DNA from 2 places in the Pseudomonas sp. L-22-4S-12 genome. Region 1 is predicted to be linked to the other one. Evidence: riboswitches for the same ligand, from Rfam matches in the RefSeq annotation. Region 1 holds a riboswitch; the other holds the start of a gene.

The links. Region 1 has a riboswitch for cobalamin ahead of cobG (precorrin-3B synthase). Riboswitches for the same ligand answer to the same signal wherever they lie in the genome.
Region 2: another riboswitch for cobalamin. It lies ahead of F3I16_RS09620 (TonB-dependent receptor domain-containing protein); the one in region 1 lies ahead of cobG (precorrin-3B synthase).

The regions. Positions count from the first base shown of each region.
Region 1 covers NZ_WELL01000002.1:158,392-162,795, reverse strand. The annotation lists gene F3I16_RS07295 (precorrin-8X methylmutase) at 1-254, opposite strand, end outside; gene cobG (precorrin-3B synthase) at 251-1,603, opposite strand; cobalamin riboswitch at 1,688-1,882, opposite strand; gene cbiE (precorrin-6y C5,15-methyltransferase (decarboxylating) subunit CbiE) at 1,945-3,147, shown strand; gene F3I16_RS07280 (cobalt-precorrin-6A reductase) at 3,144-3,881, shown strand; gene F3I16_RS07275 (ferredoxin) at 3,878-4,404, shown strand, end outside.
Region 2 covers NZ_WELL01000003.1:74,539-78,942, forward strand. The annotation lists gene F3I16_RS09620 (TonB-dependent receptor domain-containing protein) at 1-1,615, opposite strand, end outside; cobalamin riboswitch at 1,707-1,937, opposite strand; gene dxs (1-deoxy-D-xylulose-5-phosphate synthase) at 2,004-3,899, opposite strand; gene F3I16_RS09630 (carboxyl transferase domain-containing protein) at 4,013-4,404, opposite strand, start outside.

The DNA.
Region 1 (4,404 bases):
CGGGTGATGCCCTCGGCGACCATCCGCGCATCGCAGAGGATCGGCGCGCCCTTGGCCAGGGCGGCGCGGCCGGCGGCGCCGGCACCCGGCGAGAAGCGCAGGTCCTGCACCACGTCGACCATGCCGCAGGCGTGGATCAGGCGCACGGCGAGCTTTTCCAGGTCGGCCGGGATGGCCGACAGGTCGGCCTCGGCGCGGATGGTGGCGAAGGACTGGCGGTAGATTTCCTGGCCGTCGCGGATGTAATCGATCATACAGAGGTTCCTGATGCGGGCTGCGCGGCGAACCAGGCGCCGGCTTCTTCGATGCTGAGGGAAGGCGCCAGCAGGCGGCCGAAACCGGCCACGCCCGCGGCGCGCTGATAGAGCTGGTAACGCCCGCCGGGCTGGGCCAGCAGGGTGAGCGGAGCGGTATGCGCGGCGGCGCAGGAGCGCGGGCAGCCGCTGAGGTGCACCTGCGGGCGCACGTTGCCGGCGCGCAGCAGCTCGGCCAGCCGACGGGCATCGGCCTTGGTGTCGGCCAGGCCCCTGGCGCAGGCGGCGGAGCCGCTGCAGGCGAGCAGCTGGCTCAGAGGCTCGCGGGCATCCAGCAGCAGGCCGAGGGCATGCAGCTCTTGCTGCACCCGGGGCACCTGCGCGGTGGGAATATTCGGCAGCAGCAGGCCTTGCCAGGGGGTCAGGCGCAGGCTGGCGTCGCCGTACCGCTCGGCCAGATCGGCCAGGGCGTGCAGTTGCCCGGCGCCGATCCGCCCCAGCTGGGCGGCAGCCAGGATCAGCTGCCGGCCCGCCTGGCGCTGCGCGTGCGCGCCGAGCGGGACGGCGCTGGCCCCGGTGGCGCGACGCCAGCCCAGCACGGCCGGGTCGCGGCGCAGCGGGAACGGCAGGCGCGCCTGCAGCTGGTCGAGAAATTCGCCGCGCGGCAGCGCGGCCAGCAGCTGGCGCATGCGGCTGTGCTCGGCGCCGGCCAGTTCGAGGAACAGGCGCAGCACGGCGTCCACCAGGGGCACGGCCTGCGCGGGCGTCACCGCCGCCAGCGGGGCATCGAGCGGGCAGCCGGCCAGGCCGAAGGCCAGCAGCGGCTCGGCGCCGGGCATGGCGCCGAGCCACAGGTCGTGGGGGTGGTCGAGCATGGTCAGGGCTTCGCCGCCGTCCAGCTGCAGGGCGAACTTGGCGGACAGGGCGTGGAACTCGCGATGATCCTGCAGCAGGTCGAGCAGTTGCCCGGCCAGCGGACGCACGTCGAGCAGCGCGGCCGGGTCGAGACCGGCGGCGGGGCTGAGCAGCAGGTTGCGCACATCGTCGGCGGCGGCAACCCGCGGGCCGAGGCCGGCGGCCAGCAGGTGCTGCACCAGAGCGGCGTGCTCGCTGTCGCGCACGCCGCGAATCTGCAGGTTGCTGCGATTGGTCAGTTCCAGCACGCCGCTGGCATGGGCCGTGGCGGCCGCGACGATGGCCCGCGCCTGGGCGCTGGAGAGCCGGCCGCCGGGCAGCTTGACCCGGCAGATGCCGCCGTCCAGCGCGGCAACGATGCGCAGCAGGCCGGGGCACGCACTGGGGCGTGGCACGCAGGAATCGACGGCAGGGAGGTCGCGCAAAACGGTCATCCACAACAACGACGCGGCGACCGAACCAGCGGAATCCGCCCATAGGGATTCCTTGGCATCGGTACACCCCGCCCGATGTTGGCACTCGCGACTAGCGTCGTCGGCAGGTCTCCTGGCTGGCAGGTCATCATCGCTGCGCGGCCTTCCCGATTGCTCAGTGGCGCATGTGCGTAGCGACTCGCTGCTTACAGTTGCGGGGGCAGCCACGGTTGGTCCGTGTTCCCTCTTAGGCCCATGACGTCCGTGAGAACGCCGGGCACCGACGAAGACGCTATTATGCCCGCTTTTTCCGGCGCCCGGCCAAGCCCGCGTGTCGCCCGCAACAGATCAAGGAAACACGCATGACAGCCTGGCTGACGGTGGTGGGAATCGGCGAAGACGGCTACGCCGGCCTGGGCAAGGCCGCGCGCCGCGCGCTGCTGGCGGCCGAGCAGATCGTCGGTGCACCGCGCCAGCTGCAGCTGCTGCCGCCGTGCATCCGCGCACCGCGGCAGAGCTGGCCGAGCCCGTTCAGCCTGGCGCCGGTGCTGCAGCGGCGCGGCACGCCTGTGTGCGTGCTGGCCAGCGGCGACCCCATGCTGTTCGGCGTCGGCGCCAGCCTGGCGCGGCAATTGGCCGAAGGTGAGATGCGCGTGCTGCCGGCGCCCTCCTCCTACTCCCTGGCCGCCGCGCGCCTGGGCTGGGCGCTGCAGGAGGTGGCCCTGCTCTCGGTGGTGGCGCGCCCACTGGCGGCGCTGCACGCGCAGATCCATGCCGGCCAGCGCCTGCTGATCCTCTGCAATGACGGCGGCAGCCCGGCCGCCATCGCCAGCCTGCTGCGCGAGCGCGGCTTCGGTTCCAGCCGGCTGACGGTGCTGGAACACCTCGGCGGCGAGCTGGAACGGCGCATCGACGGTCTGGCCGACAGCTGGAGCATCGACGAAGTCGCCGCCCTCAACCTGCTGGCGGTGGAATGCCTGGCCGACGCCAATGCCGTGCGCCTGCCGCTTACCTGCGGCCTGGCGGACGAGGCCTATCGCCACGACGGCCAGCTGACCAAGCGCGACGTACGCGCCATCACCCTGGCCCGCCTGGCGCCGACACCCGGCGAGCTGCTGTGGGACGTGGGCGCCGGTTGCGGTTCGATCGGCATCGAGTGGATGCGCGCCCACCCCAGCTGCCGAGTCATCGCCATCGAGGCCGACAATGGCCGCCAGCAACTGATCCAGCACAACCGCGACGCCCTCGGCGTGCCGGCCCTGCAGCTGGTGGCCGGCAGCGCCCCGCAGGCGCTGGATGGATTGGAGCGACCCGAGGCGATCTTTATCGGCGGTGGCGTCACCGTGCCCGGCGTGCTGGAGCAGTGCTGGCAGGCGCTCAAGCCCGGCGGCCGGCTGGTCGCCAACGCGGTGACCCTGCAAAGCGAGGCCATGCTGGTGGCCTTCCGCGAACAGCACGGCGGCGAGCTGACCCGCATCAGCGTGGCCCAGGCCCAGCCGCTGGGCGACTTCGACACCTGGCGCAGCGCCCTGCCGATCACCCTGCTGCAGGTGCGCAAGCCGTGAGCCCACGCCTCCTCCTGCTCGGCGGGGTCGGCGACGCCCTGAGCATTGCCCGCCGCCTCGGCCCGGCGCATATCTACAGCCTGGCCGGGCTGGGCAAGGTGCCACAGGACCTGGCCTGCCAGGTGCGCGTTGGCGGCTTCGGTGGTGCCGAGGGCCTGGCCGAGTTCATCCGCGCCGAGGGCATCGACCTGCTGCTGGACGTCACCCACCCCTATGCCGCGCAGATCAGCGCCAACGCTGCCCGCGCCGCGCAACTATCCGGCATCCCCTGCTGGGCCCTGCGCCGCCCCGGCTGGTTAGCCGGCAGCGGAGACGACTGGCGCGAAGTGGCCGACTGGCCCGAGCTGCGCAGCGCCCTGGCGCCTTTTCGCCGACCCTTCTTCACCCTCGGCCGCGAGCCGCTGGAGCACCTTGAGGCGATCCCCGCGGAACAATTCTGGACCCTGCGCCTGCTCGACGCCCATCCGGGCAATGCGCGGGCACGGATCATCGCCAACCGCGGCCCGTTCGATCTGCAGGGCGAGCGCGAGCTGTTCGCCAGCGAAGGTTTTGACGTGCTGATCAGCAAGAACAGTGGCGGCGCGGCCACCGAGGCCAAGCTGCAGGTGGCCCGCGAACGGGGCTTGCCGGTGCTGCTGCTGGCGCGCCCGGAACTGCCCGAGGTGGAACGCGCCTTCGCCGATCCCGAATCCCTATGGCAGGCGCTGCAACCCCTGCTTCGAGAAACGCCATGAAGACCGCCCACTACGCCCGCGTGCTGTTCGCCGGGCCAGACCTGAACCAAGGCAGCTTTGCCGAGCTGCTGCGCCGCCAGTTGGTCGAGCACCTTGGCGCCACCGTGCTGGACGCTCTGTGTGATACCGGCGCCGGCCACGCCGCGCTGTGGACGCGGCTGCGCGGCTGCCTGGAAGCCGGCGAACTGCCGCTGCTGCTGGTCGATCTCGACCCGCTGGGCGGCAGTCAGCAGCTGGACTGGCTGCGCGACCGGCTCAAGACCCAGACCGGCGCGCACGCCGCGCAGGTCTTCGTCTGCGCCGGCAATGCCGAAGATGTCGCCGCGTTGGCCGCACTGATCCAGCAGCCGGAGCGGCATCTGGGCTGCGTGGACATTCCGCAACTGCCGGAGCGCCACAGCTGGTCGTGCATTCCGCCACACCAGTATCGCGTGCTGCTGTGCAACGGCCCGCGCTGCACCCGCCGTGGCGCCCTGCCGCTGTGGAAGATGCTGCGCGAACAATTGAAAGCGGCCGGCAAGCT
Region 2 (4,404 bases), on a different contig from region 1:
CGCCGAAGCTGCGATCCAGGTCCAGGCTCAGGGTGCGCCGTGCGCGGCGGTTGAGGGTGTGGCCGCTGTCGCGGTCGCGCGGGTCGACGAAGGCCACGCCCAGCTGGCCCTGCCAGCCAAACAGTTCCTGCTGCAGCGCGGCCTCGAAACCATGGATGCGCGCCTTGGCGATGTTCTGCGGGATGAAGTCCTGGTCGCTGGCGATGGCGTCTTCGATGTCGGTGCGGTAGACCGAGGCTTCCAGGCGGGTGGTGGCGGCCAGCTGGCTGCGCCACTGCAGCTCGACGCTCTTGGAGTGCTCCGGCTTGAGGTCCGGGTTGCTGTAGTCCGGGTAGTACAGGTCGTTGAAGGTCGGCGCGCGGAAGCCTTCGCTGTAGGAGGCGATCAGGTCGTTGCGCTCGTTCAGCGGCAGGGTCAGGGCGCCGCTCCAGGTGTTCTCGCTGCCGAACTGTTCGTTCTTGTCGTGGCGCAGGCCCAGCTCGGTGGCGAAGTGCTCGCCGTCGTAGCGGTGCTGGATGAAGGCCGCCTGGTTCCAGCGCTGCTGTTCGGCGAAGGCGGTGTTGCTGTTGAGCTGGTCTTGGTACCAGTCGGCGCCGAGCAGCAGGCTGTGGCTGTCGTTCAGGTTCAGGGTGTTCAGCCAGTTGACCGAGTCGCGGTAGGTGTTGAACACGCCGCGCTCGGCGCTGAGCTTGTCCAGGCTCTCTTCGCGGTTCTCGCTGTGGCCGACTTCCAGGCGGCTGTTCCAGGCGTCGTTGAGCTGGGCGTCGAGGTAGCTGGAGACGCTGCTGACGGTGAAGTCGCTGTACGGGTCCTGCTCGACCGACTCGAAGGTGGTCATGTCGAAGCGGCCGAAGGGGTTGTCGAATTCGGTGCGGCCGCGCTGGTCGAGGACGTTGATCCCGGCTTCCAGGTTGTCGTTGAAGCTGTGGCTGAGGCTCAGGCTGAAGGCCTTGTTGCGGTAGGCGTCGTGATCCTGGTCGGCCTCGTAGGACGTGCCGGTGCGGTCGAAGCCATTGGTTTCGTCGAGGCTGCCGGCCAGGCTGAAGCGGGTGGCCTCGTCGCCGCCGGAGATGCCGGCGCTGCGCTGCCAGGTGCCGCGGCTGCCATAGCCCACGCGCACGAACGGCTTGAGCCCTTCGCCGCTGCTGCGGCGGGTGAATATCTGCACCACGCCGCCGATGGCATCGGCGCCGTACATGGCCGAGCGCGGCCCGCGCAGCACTTCGATGCGCTCGATCTGCTCGATATTGAGGTGCTGCAGGTTGCTGTCGCCGGAGCTGGCCGAACCGATGCGCATGCCGTCCACCAGGACCAGGCTCTGCGCCGACTTGGTGCCGCGGATATACAGGCTGGCCAGGCTGCCGCTGCCGTTCTGCGTCACCTGCACGCCGGGCACGCGGGCGAGCAGGTCGACCACCGAGGCGGGTTGCAGGCGCTCGATGTCGGCGCGGGTGAACACCGTGCTGGCGGCGCTGCTGGCGCTGCGCTGCTGCACGTCGCGGTTGGCGCTGATCAGGGTTTCCGACAGCTTCAGCGCGGCTTCCTGGTCTTCGCTGGCGAAGGCCGCGGAGGCGGGCAGTAGGGCGATGGCCAGAGCCAGGCGGGACAATTTCATCAATGGATCCTCAAACAGTCGGCAGACTTTTGAGGAGGGCAGGGACAAGCGTCACCACAAGCCGACGCTTGACGGTGCTGCCCTCCGCAACACCAGTCGAATCCGTCGAGGCCGGTCTCCGGGCTTGCCACTGAAAGCGAACTTTCCCTGTCGATCGCCTTCCCGGGAAAACTCCCAGTGGCACGTCGATCGACATGGCAGCGCGAGGCTGCGGTGGCTTACCGTTGCGGGGGCAGCGCCGGAATGGCTCGTGACGAGCGCACCGGCTTCCCGTTTAACGCCGGTCGATCACGACGGGCGCACCTTGGCGGAAGTAAAACGCCGCGCACCATAGTGCGCGGCTGGATGAATTACAAGCGAGTTGGGCTCGGCTCTGGATGAGCGGCATTCATGTGGGCAGTTGCGCCAGGCGCTGACGCACGGCCGCTTCGATGCCGGCCTGGTCCAGGCCGCATTCAGCCAACATCTGCGCCGGCTTGGCGTGCTCCACGTAGCTGTCCGGCAGACCCAGGTGCAGCACGGGCTTGAGCAGGTTCTCGGCGGCGAGGAACTCGCTGATCGCCGAACCGGCGCCGCCCATGATGGCGTTCTCCTCGATGGTCACCAGCAGCTCGTGGCTGGCCGCCAGTTCGCGCACCAGGGCCTCGTCCAGCGGTTTGACGAAGCGCATGTCGACCACAGTCGCATCCAGCTTCTCGCCGACCTTGAGCGCTTCGGCCAGCTGCACGCCGAACACCAGCAGGGCGGTCTTCTGCCCGTGGCGACGGACCAGGCCCTTGCCGATTGCCAGCGGCTCCAGGGTCGGCTCGATCGGCGTGTTCGGCCCGCTGCCGCGCGGGTAGCGCACGGCCGCCGGGCCATCGAACAAGTGGCCGGTGGTGAGCATGCGGCGCAGTTCGTTCTCGTCGCTGGGGGTCATCACCAGCATGCCGGGGATGCAGCGCAGGTAGGAAATATCGAAGCTGCCGGCGTGGGTCGGGCCGTCTTCGCCGACCAGGCCGGCGCGGTCGATGGCGAACAGCACGTCGAGGTGCTGCACGGCCACGTCGTGGATCAGCTGGTCGTAGGCGCGCTGGAGGAAGGTCGAGTAGATCGCCACCACCGGCTTGACGCCGTCGCAGGCCATGCCGGCGGCCAGGGTCACCGCGTGCTGCTCGGCGATGGCGACGTCGAAGTAGCGCTCGGGGAAGCGCTCGCTGAAGGCCACCAGGTCGGAGCCTTCCTTCATCGCCGGGGTGATGCCGACCAGGCGCGGGTCGGCCGCAGCCATGTCACACAGCCACTGGCCGAACACGCTGGAGTACTTGGGGCCGCTCGGTTTCTTCGGGGTGGCTTCGGCGGTGAGCGGCTCCAGCTTGGTGATCGCGTGATAGCCGATCGGGTCGGCCTCGGCCGGGGCGAAGCCCTTGCCCTTCTTGGTCACCACATGGAGGAACTGCGGGCCGTCCAGGTCGCGCATATTGCGCAGGGTGGCGATCAGGGTCGGCAGGTCGTGGCCGTCGATGGGGCCGACGTAGTTCCAGCCCAGCTCCTCGAACAGGGTGCCGGGCACCAGCATGCCCTTGGCGTGCTCCTCGACCTTGCGCGCGATCTCCCAGGCGCCGGGCAGGCGCGAGAGGATCTTCTTGCTGCCTTCGCGCATGCTCGAATAGGTGCGGCTGGAGATGATCTTGGCCAGGTAGTTGGACAGGCCGCCGACGTTCTTGGAGATCGACATGTCGTTGTCGTTGAGCACCACCAGCATGTTGGCCTTCACATCGGAGGCATGATTCAACGCCTCGAAGGCCATGCCGGCGGTCAGCGCGCCGTCGCCGATCACCGCCACGCTCTTGCGCCGCGAACCCTGCAGTTTGGCGGCGATGGCCATCCCTAAGGCAGCGCTGATGCTGGTGCTGGAGTGGCCGACGCCGAAGGTGTCGTACTCGCTCTCGCTGCGGCGCGGGAAGGCGGCCAGGCCGTCCTTCTGGCGCAGCGTGCTCATGCGCTCGCGGCGCCCGGTGAGGATCTTGTGCGGGTAGGCCTGGTGGCCGACGTCCCACACCAGCCGGTCGTCCGGGGTGTCGAAGATGTAGTGCAGGGCGATGGTCAGCTCGATCACGCCGAGCCCAGCACCGAAGTGCCCGCCGGTCTGGCCGACGCTGTACAGCAGGTACTGGCGCAGCTCGTTGGCCAGGGTTTCCAGTTCGGTTTCCGCCAGGCGCCGCAGGCCGACCGGCGTATCGGCGCGGTCAAGCAACGGCGTGGAGGGGCGCTCGCGGGGGATCTCGTGGAAAGTCGTCGGCATCAGGCGGATCGTTATAGGCGTACAAAAGATGCGGCAGTTTAACTGAAAAGGACACGGCAAGCCGCACGCCGCATGTCATTAGCATGCAACCTGCGGCTTGCCGGTTTTGCGCCTTACCAGGTATCGACGAAGGGCCGCTTCTTGCCCGTGCGCGCGGCCGGGCGCGGCGCGGCGTTCAGACCGCGCAGCAGCCAGGCTCGGGTCTCGGCCGGGTCGATCACCGCATCGATCTCCAGGTAGCTGGCCATGTTCAGGCCCTTGCCCTGCTCGTAGGCCTTGGCCACCAGCTTGTCGAACAGTGCCTGCTGCGCCGCGGCGTCCGCCTGGGCCGCCAGCTCCTTGGCGAAACCCAGGCGCACCGCGCCTTCCAGGCCCATGGCACCGAATTCGCCGCTGGGCCAGGCGATGGTGAACAGCGGCGAGTGGAAGCTGCCGGCGGCCATGGCCTGGGCGCCCAGGCCGTAGCCCTTGCGCAGCATCAGGGTGAAGAACGGCACGCTGAGGC